One region of the Streptomyces sp. PH9007 genome, then DNA from elsewhere that is predicted to be linked to it. Evidence: predicted binding sites of a transcription regulator. Region 1 holds the regulator's gene; the other holds the start of a gene.

The links. The regulator HspR, encoded in region 1, represses chaperone genes until heat shock. The targets are predictions, from matches to a motif close to TTGAGNNNNNNNNNCTCAA.
Region 2: the regulator HspR is predicted to act here: its motif matches at 3,198-3,216, upstream of lon (endopeptidase La).

Annotation. Positions count from the first base shown of each region.
Region 1 covers NZ_CM187440.1:3,320,253-3,325,665, forward strand. Annotated here, with positions in the region: gene dnaK (molecular chaperone DnaK) at 1-513, shown strand, start outside; gene grpE (nucleotide exchange factor GrpE) at 510-1,289, shown strand; gene dnaJ (molecular chaperone DnaJ) at 1,386-2,600, shown strand; gene ACTFAP_RS15155 (heat shock protein transcriptional repressor HspR) at 2,604-3,089, shown strand; gene ACTFAP_RS15160 (alpha/beta fold hydrolase) at 3,318-4,103, shown strand; gene ACTFAP_RS15165 (hypothetical protein) at 4,115-4,561, opposite strand; gene ACTFAP_RS15170 (phosphatase PAP2 family protein) at 4,640-5,284, opposite strand; gene ACTFAP_RS15175 (N-acetylmuramoyl-L-alanine amidase) at 5,323-5,413, opposite strand, start outside.
Region 2 covers NZ_CM187440.1:5,282,032-5,287,444, reverse strand. Annotated here, with positions in the region: gene ACTFAP_RS24375 (alpha/beta fold hydrolase) at 1-167, shown strand, start outside; gene ACTFAP_RS24370 (TIGR03618 family F420-dependent PPOX class oxidoreductase) at 250-711, opposite strand; gene lon (endopeptidase La) at 773-3,175, opposite strand; gene ACTFAP_RS24360 (Sco1979 family transcriptional regulator) at 3,357-4,256, opposite strand; gene ACTFAP_RS24355 (YhjD/YihY/BrkB family envelope integrity protein) at 4,231-5,413, opposite strand, start outside.

The DNA of each region.
Region 1 (5,413 bases):
GTCTCCGCCAAGGACCTCGGTACCGGCAAGGAGCAGCGGATGACCGTCACCGGTGGCTCCGCGCTGCCGAAGGACGACATCGAGCGGATGATGCGCGACGCCGAGCAGTACGCGGATGAGGACCACCGCCGCCGCGAGGCCGCGGAGACCCGCAACCAGGCCGAGCAGCTCGTCTACACCACGGAGAACTTCCTCAAGGAGAACGCCGAGAAGGTTCCCGCCGAGGTGAAGACCGAGGTCGAGACCGCGGTCGCCGACCTCAAGGAGAAGCTGAAGGGCGAGGACACCGCGGCGATCCGCGAGGCGTCCGAGACCGTCGCCTCCACCAGCCAGAAGCTGGGCCAGGCGATGTACGCCGACGCGCAGGGCGCCCAGGCCGCCGGTCCCGGCGGCGAGGCGGGCGCGGGCGCGGCCGGCGGTGCCCAGGGCGGCGCGGCCTCCGGCGGTGCCGATGACGACGTCGTCGACGCCGAGATCGTGGACGACGACAAGCCGAAGGGCGGTGCGGCGTGACCCAGGACCCGCAGGGCTTCGACAAGGAGCCCGAGGTCCCCGACGGCGATGCCGCGAACGCGGACGCCACCCCCGCCGAGCCGGAGAACCCGGACGGCGGGGGGGCTTCGGCCCCCGGTGACGGGGCGGGAGCCGGTGGTACGGGCGCGGGCCAGGGCGGTCCGGGCGGCCAGGGCGGCGACGCCGGGCAGTCCTCGGTCGAGGTGGCGCTGACCGCGCAGCTCGACCAGACCCGCTCGGCGCTGAACGAACGCACCCAGGACCTTCAGCGGCTCCAGGCGGAGTTCCAGAACTACCGCCGCCGGGTGGAGCGGGACCGGATCGCCGTCAAGGAGATCGCGGTCGCCAATCTGCTCACCGAGCTGCTGCCGGTGCTGGACGACATCGGCCGCGCCCGGGACCACGGCGAGCTGGTCGGTGGCTTCAAGCAGGTGGCCGAGTCGCTGGAGACGGTGGCGGCCAAGATGGGTCTGATGCAGTTCGGCAAGGAGGGCGAGCCCTTCGACCCGATGATCCACGAGGCCCTCATGCACAGCTACTCGCCGGACGTCACCGAGACGACGTGCGTGCAGATCCTCCAGCCCGGGTATCGCATCGGCGAACGGACGATCCGCCCCGCGCGGGTCGGTGTCGCCGAGCCGCAGCCGGGCGCGCAGCCCGCGGCGGCGGGGGCCGACTCCGCGGCCGAGCAGCAGGAGGACAGTGCGTCGACGTCCGAGCCGGAGAACGGAACCGGCGGCGGCAAGAGCGATGCCGCCGCTCCGGACGAGGGCTGAGGCCGGGGGAATGCGGCTGCTGATCGGAATCGGCCTCACCGGGACGACCGGTGAGGCCGGACGGGCCGGGAAGGCCGGAGAGGAGGGATGCCGGGGATGAGCACCAAGGACTTCATCGAGAAGGACTACTACAAGGTCCTCGGCGTCCCGCGCGACGCCACCGAGGCGGAGATCAAGAAGGCGTACCGGAAGCTCGCCCGCGAGAACCATCCGGACGCCAACAAGGGTGACTCCCGCGCCGAGGAGCGGTTCAAGAACGTCTCCGAGGCGTACGACGTGCTCGGTGACGTGAAACGCCGCAAGGAGTACGACGAGGCGCGCGCCCTCTTCGGCGGTGGCGGCTTCCGGCCCGGCCCCGGGGCGGGCGGCCAGCAGTTCAACTTCGACCTGGGTGACCTCTTCGGGGGCACCCAGGGCGGTCCCGGCGCGCCGGGCGGCCCGGGCGGGCCCGGTGGCCCGGCCGGCGGCTTCGGCGGCGGCGGGGGCATCGGCGACGTCTTCGGCGGACTGTTCAACCGGGGCGGCGCGGGCACCCGTACGACCGCGCCGCGCCGTGGGCAGGACGTGGAGTCCGAGGTGACGCTGAGCTTCACCGAGGCGGTCTCGGGTGCCACCGTGCCGCTGCGGATGTCCTCCAGCGCGGCGTGCAAGGCGTGTTCGGGCACCGGCGACAAGAACGGCACGCCGCGGGTGTGCCCGACGTGTGTCGGCACCGGCCAGGTCAGCCGGGGCGGCGGGGGCGGGTTCTCGCTCACCGATCCGTGCGTGGACTGCAAGGGCCGGGGCCTGATCGCCCAGGACCCGTGCTCCGTGTGCCGGGGCAGCGGGCGGGCGACCAGCTCCCGCACCATGCAGGTCCGCATTCCGGCGGGCGTCGGCGACGGGCAGCGTATCCGGCTGCGCGGCAAGGGCGCCCCGGGCGAACGCGGTGGCCCGGCCGGTGATCTGTATGTCGTCGTCCATGTGGACGAACACCCCGTGTTCGGCCGCCGTGGTGACAATCTGACCATTACGGTGCCGGTGAGCTTCCCCGAGGCGGCCCTCGGGGGCGAGATCTCCGTGCCGACGCTGGGCGGCCCGCCGGTCACGCTGAAGCTGCCGCCCGGCACCCCGGGCGGGCGCACCATGCGCGCCCGGGGCAAGGGCGCGGTGCGCAAGGACGGTTCGCTCGGCGATTTGCTGGTCACGATAGAGGTAGTGGTTCCGCGGGATCTGAACGAAGCGGCGCGCAAGGCCCTGGAGGAGTACCGGACGGCCGCCGGGGACGATGACCCTCGGGCAGCGCTGTTCGAGGCCGCGAAGGGAGAGTGACGAATGGACGGCTGGAACGCACCAGGATCCGGGCCCCGCTCACCAGGTGGAGGCCCCGGGCCGGGCCCCGGCCCGCTGACCGACGACACCCCCGTGTACGTCATCTCGGTCGCGGCCCAGCTGTCCGGACTTCACCCGCAGACGCTGCGTCAGTACGACCGGCTCGGTCTGGTCTGCCCCGACCGTACGGCCGGGCGCGGGCGGCGGTACTCCGCCCGTGACATCCAGATGCTGCGCGAGGTGCAGCGGCTGAGCCAGGACGAGGGCATCAACCTCGCGGGGATCAAGCGGATCATCGAGCTGGAGCATCAGGTGGCGGTGCTGCGCGCACAGGCCGCCGAGATGCAGCAGGCGCTGGAGGGCGCGGCGCTGGCCATGCGGCAGCGCGAGGCCCAGGTGCACGCCTCCTACCGGCGGGACCTGGTGCCCTACCAGGACGTCACCCACCAGGGTGCCGTCGTGGTGTGGCGGCCCGACCGGCGCGGCTGAGCGGAACGCGCGTACGAGGGGCCCGGTGCGAACGCACCGGGCCCCTCGCCGTGCGCGGGGCGGCTGTCCGGCTCGGGCGCCCGCCGGGCGTCCGTCACCCGGCGCCGGGCGGCGCGGGACGACGAGGGGCCGGGGGCGCTCCGGTGGTCGGCGGTGGTGGCTCTCCGCTGGTGCCGGGCCGGGAAAACGGGGGGACCGGTGCGTGTCCGGGAACCTAAGGTCGCGTGCATGGCATGGACAGCACCTGGACTGGATTCGGGCGGGGACGGGATATCTCTGCTCGCCCTGCACGGCAGCTTCGGGCGGGGGGCGATCTTCGCGCGTCTCGCCGCCGATCTGGGCCCCGCCTTCCGGGTGCTCGCGCCCGACCAGCGCGGTCACGGGCACTGTCCGCCGCGCCCCGGTGGTTTCGGCGTCGAGCGGTTCACCGACGACGCCGAGCGGTTGTTGACGGATCTGGTCCAGGAGCGGGGCGGCCGGCCGGTCGCGGTGCTCGGCCACTCGCTGGGCGGGATCGTCGCGTACCACCTCGCCGCGCGCCGGCCCGACCTGGTGTCCGCGCTGATCATCGAGGATGTCGGCCCGGTGATGCGGCGCCCGGAGATCGAGCGTCCCGTGCTGGACGTGCGCGGCTGGCCGGCCACCGCGCCCACCCGGGAGGCGCTCGCCGCCGCGATCGAGGCGGCCGGCGTACCGGATGCCACGTACTTCATGGCCAGCGCCGTCCCGGACGAGGAACGCGGCGGCTGGCGGCTGCTGTTCGACTGGGACACGATGACGGAGGTGCAGGCGGGCGGAGTCGGGGACTGGTGGCCGCGATGGCTCGGCTCCCGCTGCCCCGCGCTGGTGCTGCGCGGCGGACACAGCACGCTGCTGCCCGGCCCGCTGGCCCGGGAGATGACCGCCCGCCGCTCGGGGGCCCGGCTGCTGGAGTTTCCCGCCGCCGGGCACTGGATCCACGACGACGACCCGGTGGGCGTGGCGGAGGCCGTCCGCGGCTTCCTCACCCCCTGAGTGGGGCGCGGTCAGTCGAAGACCATGTCGCACCAGTCCCGTTGCCACTCCTCCAGCCACTCACGGGCGGGTCCGCAGTGACCGCCGCCGTCCCGGTTTCCGTGGTGATCGCCGCGGCCGGGGCCCGGTGCGTGTTCCTCCGTACCGGCGTCCTCCTCCGCGCCCTCCGCGCCGGCGGGCGCCGGGTCCGGTTCCGGCTCGGGTTCGGGTTCCGGCTCGGGCGCCGGGGGCGGTGCCGGGGTCGGCGAGGCGGGCGTGAGCCCCTCCTCGGGAGGTTCGGCGGCGACCGCCTCCGGCGTCCACGGCGCCACCTTCAGCGGGGTGTCCGGGCCGGGCGCCGTCCGTTCCACCTGCGGGGAGGGCCCCGGATCCGGCCCCGCCTCGACGGCGGCACCACACCCGGCAACGGCTGACACCACGGCCACCACGACGGCGGCTCCCAGCGAACGCGAACGCATCCGCCGAGTATGGACCTCTCAACACCCCTGGTGCCACCGGCTGTTCACCGGCAGGGACCGTACGCGGCGGACGCCCGGTCAGACCGGCAGGGGCAGCCGTTTGGGCGCCAGCGTCGGGACCGCCGGCAGCACCAGGAACACCAGGAAGCCGGCCAGCAGCCAGCCCCCCAGCACATCCGTCGCCCAGTGCACCCCGAGGTACACCCGGCTCACTCCGACCGCCACCGTCCAGCACAGCAGTAGCACCACGGCCGCCGTCCGTGCCGCGCTGCGCCGCACGGTGAGCAACAGCACCGTGCACAGGGTGAATCCGGCCAGCGCCGAGGTCGTGGTGTGCCCCGAGGGAAAGGACGGCGCGGCGGCGTGCACCACCCAGTCCACCGACGGCGGACGGGGCCGGTTGATGACCTGCACCAGCCCGTACCGCAGCAACTGCCCCACCACCAGCGCCCCGACCCCGGCCAGCGCCCCGACGGCGATGCCGCCGGAGCGCCGCGCCGCCAGCGCGCCGGCCAGGGCCATCAGCAGGATCGGCACCACCCCGGTACCCGAATCGGTGATCGCTCTCATCACCTGGGTGAGCCCGGAGGAGCGGTGCTCCACAAACCAGTTAGTCAGCGCGGTGTCGATCCCGAACGGCTCGCGGCCGTGCACCAGCACGGCCACGGTCAGCAGCACGAACAACACACCTGAGACGGCGGCGGTCAGCAAAGAGCGGGCCATTGGGGCAGGTTAGGCCCCCTTCCGGCCCCTGCCGCGCGTCACCGCGCGGACCAGCGCACGCTGACATCGCTCGCTTTGACGAAGCCGATCCGGTGCCCGACCTGTATCTGGTAGTACGTTTCGCCGCGC
Region 2 (5,413 bases), 2.0 Mb from region 1:
TATTCGCCCACGACATCACGCAGTCGGTGCGACCGCTGGCCGAGCGGCTGTACGACATCAGGCACTGGTCGGAGTTCGAGCGCGGCGGCCACTTCGCGGCGATGGAGGTGCCCGAGCTGTTCGCCCGGGACGTCCGGGACTTCTTCCTCACCCGCCTCGCGCCCTGACCGGGCACATCCACGGACCGAACGACACGGCCGGCCCCGGGGCCGATCCGGCCGCCGGTACCGGCCGGAGCGGCACCGGTCGTCAGGCCAGCCGGGCCGGGAAGCCGCCGGTGGCGATCGGGCCCCAGTGGGTGGGGGTGATCCGGATCAGGGACTTGCCCTGCCGGGTCATCGCCGCGCGGTACTCGTCCCAGTCCGGGTGCTCGCCGGCGATGTTGCGGTAGTAGGTGACGAGCGGCTCCAGTGCCTCGGGCAGGTCGAGCACCTCGGCGGTGCCGTCGACCTGGACCCAGGGGCCGTTCCAGTCGTCCGACAGGACGATCAGGGAGACCCGCTCGTCACGGCGGGCGTTCCTCGTCTTGGCGCGCTCGGGGTACGTGGAGACCACGATCCGGCCGTCGTCGTCCACCCCGCAGGTTAGCGGGGAGCCCTGCGGGGTGCCGTCCGCGCGCCGGGTGAGCAGGATGGCGCGGTGCCTGGGGCGGACGAACTCCAGCAGTCCGGGCAGTTCGACACGGGTGTTGGTGGCGATGGAGGGACTCATGGCGCCCGACCCTAGCCGACCGCGGCCCCTCCCCCGGCGGATGCCGGGGGAGGGCGTGGCATCAGGCGGCCATCGCCACCTCGGCGCCGGCCGGGGTCAGCGCCAGCTCCAGCACCTGGCGGACATCGGTGACCGGGTGCACCTCCAGGTCCGCCAGCACCTCGCGGGGCACGTCGTCCAGATCGGGCTCGTTGCGCTGCGGGATGATCACCGTGGTGATACCGGCCCGGTGCGCGGCGAGCAGCTTCTGCTTGACGCCGCCGATCGGCAGCACCCGGCCGGTCAGCGAGACCTCACCGGTCATCGCCACGTCCGGCCGCACCTGGCGCCCGGACAGCAGCGAGGCCAGCGCGGTGGTCATGGTGATGCCGGCGCTGGGGCCGTCCTTGGGCACCGCCCCGGCGGGAATGTGCAGATGGACGCCGCGTTCCTTGAGGTCACCGACCGGCAGTTCCAGTTCGGCGCCGCGCGAGCGCAGGTAGGACAGGGCGATCTGGCCGGACTCCTTCATGACGTCGCCCAGCTGGCCCGTGAGGCTCAGCCCGGCGCCGCCGGTCTCCGCGTCCGCCAGCGACGCCTCGATGTACAGCACGTCGCCGCCGGCGCCGGTGACCGCGAGCCCGGTGGCCACGCCGGGGACCGCCGTACGCCGCTGCTCGGGCGACTGGGCCGCCTCGGGCGTGTGGTGCGGACGGCCGATGAGGCCGCGCAGATCATCCTCGGTGACGGTGTACGGCAGGGTCAGTTCGCCCAGCTCGTTGCGGGCGGCGACCTTGCGCAGCAGCCGGGCAAGGGAGCGTTCCAGGGAACGCACGCCCGCCTCGCGGGTGTACTCGCCGGCCAGCTTGCGCAGCACGCCGTCGGTCACCCCCACCTCGGCGGGGTCCAGGCCCGCCCGCTCCAGCTGGCGGCGCAGCAGGTGCTCCCGGGCGATGGTGACCTTCTCGTCCTCGGTGTAGCCGTCGAGCTGCACCAGTTCCATCCGGTCGAGCAGCGGCTGCGGGATGCCCTCCAGCATGTTGGCGGTGGCCAGGAAGACCACGTCGCTGAGGTCGAGTTCGACCTCCAGGTAGTGGTCGCGGAAGGTGTGGTTCTGGGCCGGGTCCAGGACTTCGAGCAGCGCGGCGGAGGGGTCGCCCCGGTAGTCGCTGCCGACCTTGTCGATCTCGTCCAGCAGGATGACGGGGTTCATCGACCCGGCCTCCTTGATGGCGCGCACGACGCGTCCGGGCATGGCACCCACGTACGTACGGCGGTGGCCGCGGATCTCGGCCTCGTCGCGGACGCCGCCCAGCGCGACCCGGACGAAGCTGCGGCCCATGGCGCGGGCCACGGACTCGCCCAGCGAGGTCTTGCCGACGCCGGGCGGGCCGACCAGGGCGAGGACGGCGCCGCCGCGCCGGCCGCCGATGACGCCCAGGCCCTTGTCGGAGCGGCGCTTGCGCACGGCCAGGTACTCGGTGATGCGTTCCTTGACGTCGGTGAGCCCGGCGTGGTCGGCGTCCAGGACGGCCTTGGCGCCGGTGATGTCGTAGGCGTCCTCGGTGCGGTGGTTCCAGGGCAGTTCGAGGACGGTGTCCAGCCAGGTGCGGATCCAGCTGCCCTCGGGGGAGGCGTCGGAGGAGCGCTCCAGCTTGTCGACCTCCTTCAGGGCCGCCTCGCGGACCTTCTCGGGGAGGTCGGCGGACTCCACGCGGGCGCGGTAGTCCTCGCCCTCGTCGGCGGCGTCGCCGTTCAGCTCGGCCAGTTCCTTGCGGACGGCCTCCAGCTGGCGGCGCAGCAGGAATTCCCGCTGCTGCTTGTCGACGCCCTCCTGGACGTCCTTGGCGATGGACTCGGCGACATCCTGTTCGGCCAGGTGATCGCTGAGCAGGCGCAGGGCCAGCCGGAGCCGTTCGACCGGCTCGGTGGTCTCCAGCAGTGTGAGGCGCTGCTCGGTGGTGAGGAACGGGGAGTAGCCGGCGTTGTCGGCCAGGGCTCCGGGGTCCTCGATCTGCTGGAGCCGGTCGACGACCTCCCAGGCGCCGCGCTGGCGCAGCCAGGCGGTGGCCAGGGCCTTGTACTCCTTCATCAGCTCGGTGACGGCGCCGGGCAGCGGGGTCGGCTGCTCCTCGGCGACGGGGGTGCCCTCGACCCACAGCGCGGCGCCGGGTCCGGTGGTGCCGGAGCCGATCCGCACCCGGCGCAGGCCGCGGATCAGGGCGCCGGGGCCGCCCTCGGAGAGCCGTCCGACCTGTTCGACGCGGCCGGCGACGCCGGTCGCGGCGTAGGAGCCCTCGATCCGCGGCACCAGCAGGACGCGGGGCTTCTCACCGGCGGGGGCCGCCGCCTGGGCGGCCTCGACCGCGGCGCGGACCTCGGGGTCGGACAGTTCCAGCGGGACGACCATGCCGGGCAGCACGACCTCGTCGTCCAGGGGCAGCACGGGCAGGGTGAGTGTGTCGGATGACGATGTCGGTGCCATGACCTCTCCCTCAGCAGACAAGTTGAGTTCACTGCACTCAATGCCGGAGGGCGGCGGGATGTTCCCCGGAGGGCGGGCGTTCGCTGTGAGCGATCAGAGCGGGACCCTGTGCGTCCCCGTGCGGGCGCGCGGGCGTGCTTCGGCCACCGCGCGGGTGGCCGTGCCCGGACGGGCGGGCCGGTCAGCCCTCCCGCAGCAGCCGCTGCAGGAAGGCGGCGGTGGCGGTCGGCGGCTCGGCCCGGAGCACGACCTGGTTCATCACGTGCCGGTACAGCTCTATCTCGGCGGGCTTGTCCGGGTAGACGCCGCCGGTCAGCTGCTCCAGGTACACCACGTCGGGCAGCTCGGCGCCCGGCGGGCGCAGCACCGTCACCGGGCCGCCCACCGCCGCGTGCCCGCCGGCCGAGAACGGCAGCACCTGGATGCTGACGTGCGCCAGCCGGGAGATCTCCAGCAGATGCCCCAGCTGCTCGCGCATCATCGCCGCGCTGCCCATGGAGCGGCGCAGCGCCGCCTCGTCGATCACCGCCCACAGATGGGGCGGGCCCGGCCGGTGCAGAATGCGCTGCCTGGCCATCCGCAGCTCGACCCGGCGTTCCAGCAGCCCGTCCTGCGGCTCGGGGGTGAGCCGGTGCACGGCGCGGCTGTACCCCTCGGTCTGGAGCAGCCCCGGAATGAACTGCTGCTCATACGTACGGATGACCACGGCCGCCTGCTCCAGGCCGAGGAAGACGTTCAGCCAATTGGGCACCACATCGTGGTACGCGTGCCACCAGCCGGGGGTGTTGGACTGCCGGGCCAGAGCCAGCAGGGTGGCGCGCTCGGCGGAGTCGGTCACCCCGTACAGCGTCAGCAGATCATCCACGTCGCGCAGCTTGAACCCGGTGCGGCCCATCTCCAGCCGGCTGATCTTGGAGTGCGAGGCACGGATCACCTCGCCCGCCTCCGCGCCGGTGATCCGGCGGGCCTCGCGCAACTTGCGCAGCCTGGCACCCAGGATCATGCGGGGGACGGTGGGCCCGGATCTGCGGTCGTCCAGGGGCGCCCCGGCGCGCTCACTCACGGCTCTTGTCACGCCCATGTCCGCTCCCATGCCGTAGCCGCGAACGCCTCACTGTACTAGAACCCTTACCCCGCGATCCGGCGCGCACCGTGACCGACTTGGCGCCCCGGCGGTCGGTGCCCCGGATGCGCCGGCGGCGGTCGTCGCCCGCCCGGCGCAGGCGCTCCAGCTCCTCCCGCAGCTCCCCGCGCTGCCACGCCTTCGCCCAGCGGCGCGCGGTCACCATGGGGTCGTCCGGCTCCGGGATGCCCTGCGCCTCGGCCCGCGAACGGCGGGACTTGACGGCCGCCGCCATCGCCGCCCCGGCGGCGGCGCGGGCCCGCTCACTCTCGGCACGGGCGGCGGCGGTGGTGGCGGTGGGCCAGATCCGGTCCACGGCGGCGTTCAGCGCGGCACCGACCAGCACGGCGAAGGCGGACAGCGCCAGCCACAGCAGGATCGCCACCGGCACCGCCAGCGACCCGTACATGCTGGGCCCCTCGACGGTCGCGCGCAGATACGCCTTGAGGGCGTACGCGCACGCCGCCCAGATGGTCAGCGCCACCAGCGCGCCGGGGATGTCCTCGCGCCAGGGCGACCGCACCGGCACCGACACGTGGTACAGCGTCGTGAGGAAGGAGACGCACAGCAGCAGCAGGAGCGGCCAGTACGTGTAGCGCAGCGCGCCGGACAGCTGCGGCACCCACTCGGCGACCACACCGGGGCCGATCACCATGGCGGGCACGGCGATCGCGCCAACCACCATGCTGACCACGTACATGGAGAACGCCAGCAGCCGGGTGGTGGCCGGGTTGCGGTGGCCATCGAGCCCGTACATGACGGTGATGGTGCCGACGAAGACGTTCATCGCCCGCGAGCCGGACCACAGGGCGACGATGAAGCCGAAGGACATCACGTCGGGGCGCGGCCCGGAGACGAGATCGTTGATCAGCGGCGTGATGACCTCGTCCACACCCCGGTCGGAGAGCATCGCCCCGGACAGCTCCAGGATGTGGCCGCGCACGGTGGGCAGGGCCGTGGTGCCGGCCACCGCGTCCAGGCTGGAGAGCAGCCCGATCAGGCCCAGCAGCAGCGGGGGCAGGGAGAGCAGGGTGAAGAACGCCGCCTCGGCGGCCATGCCCATCACCCGGTGCTCGGAGCAGGAGGTGACGGTGTCCTTCAGCAGCAGCCAGGAG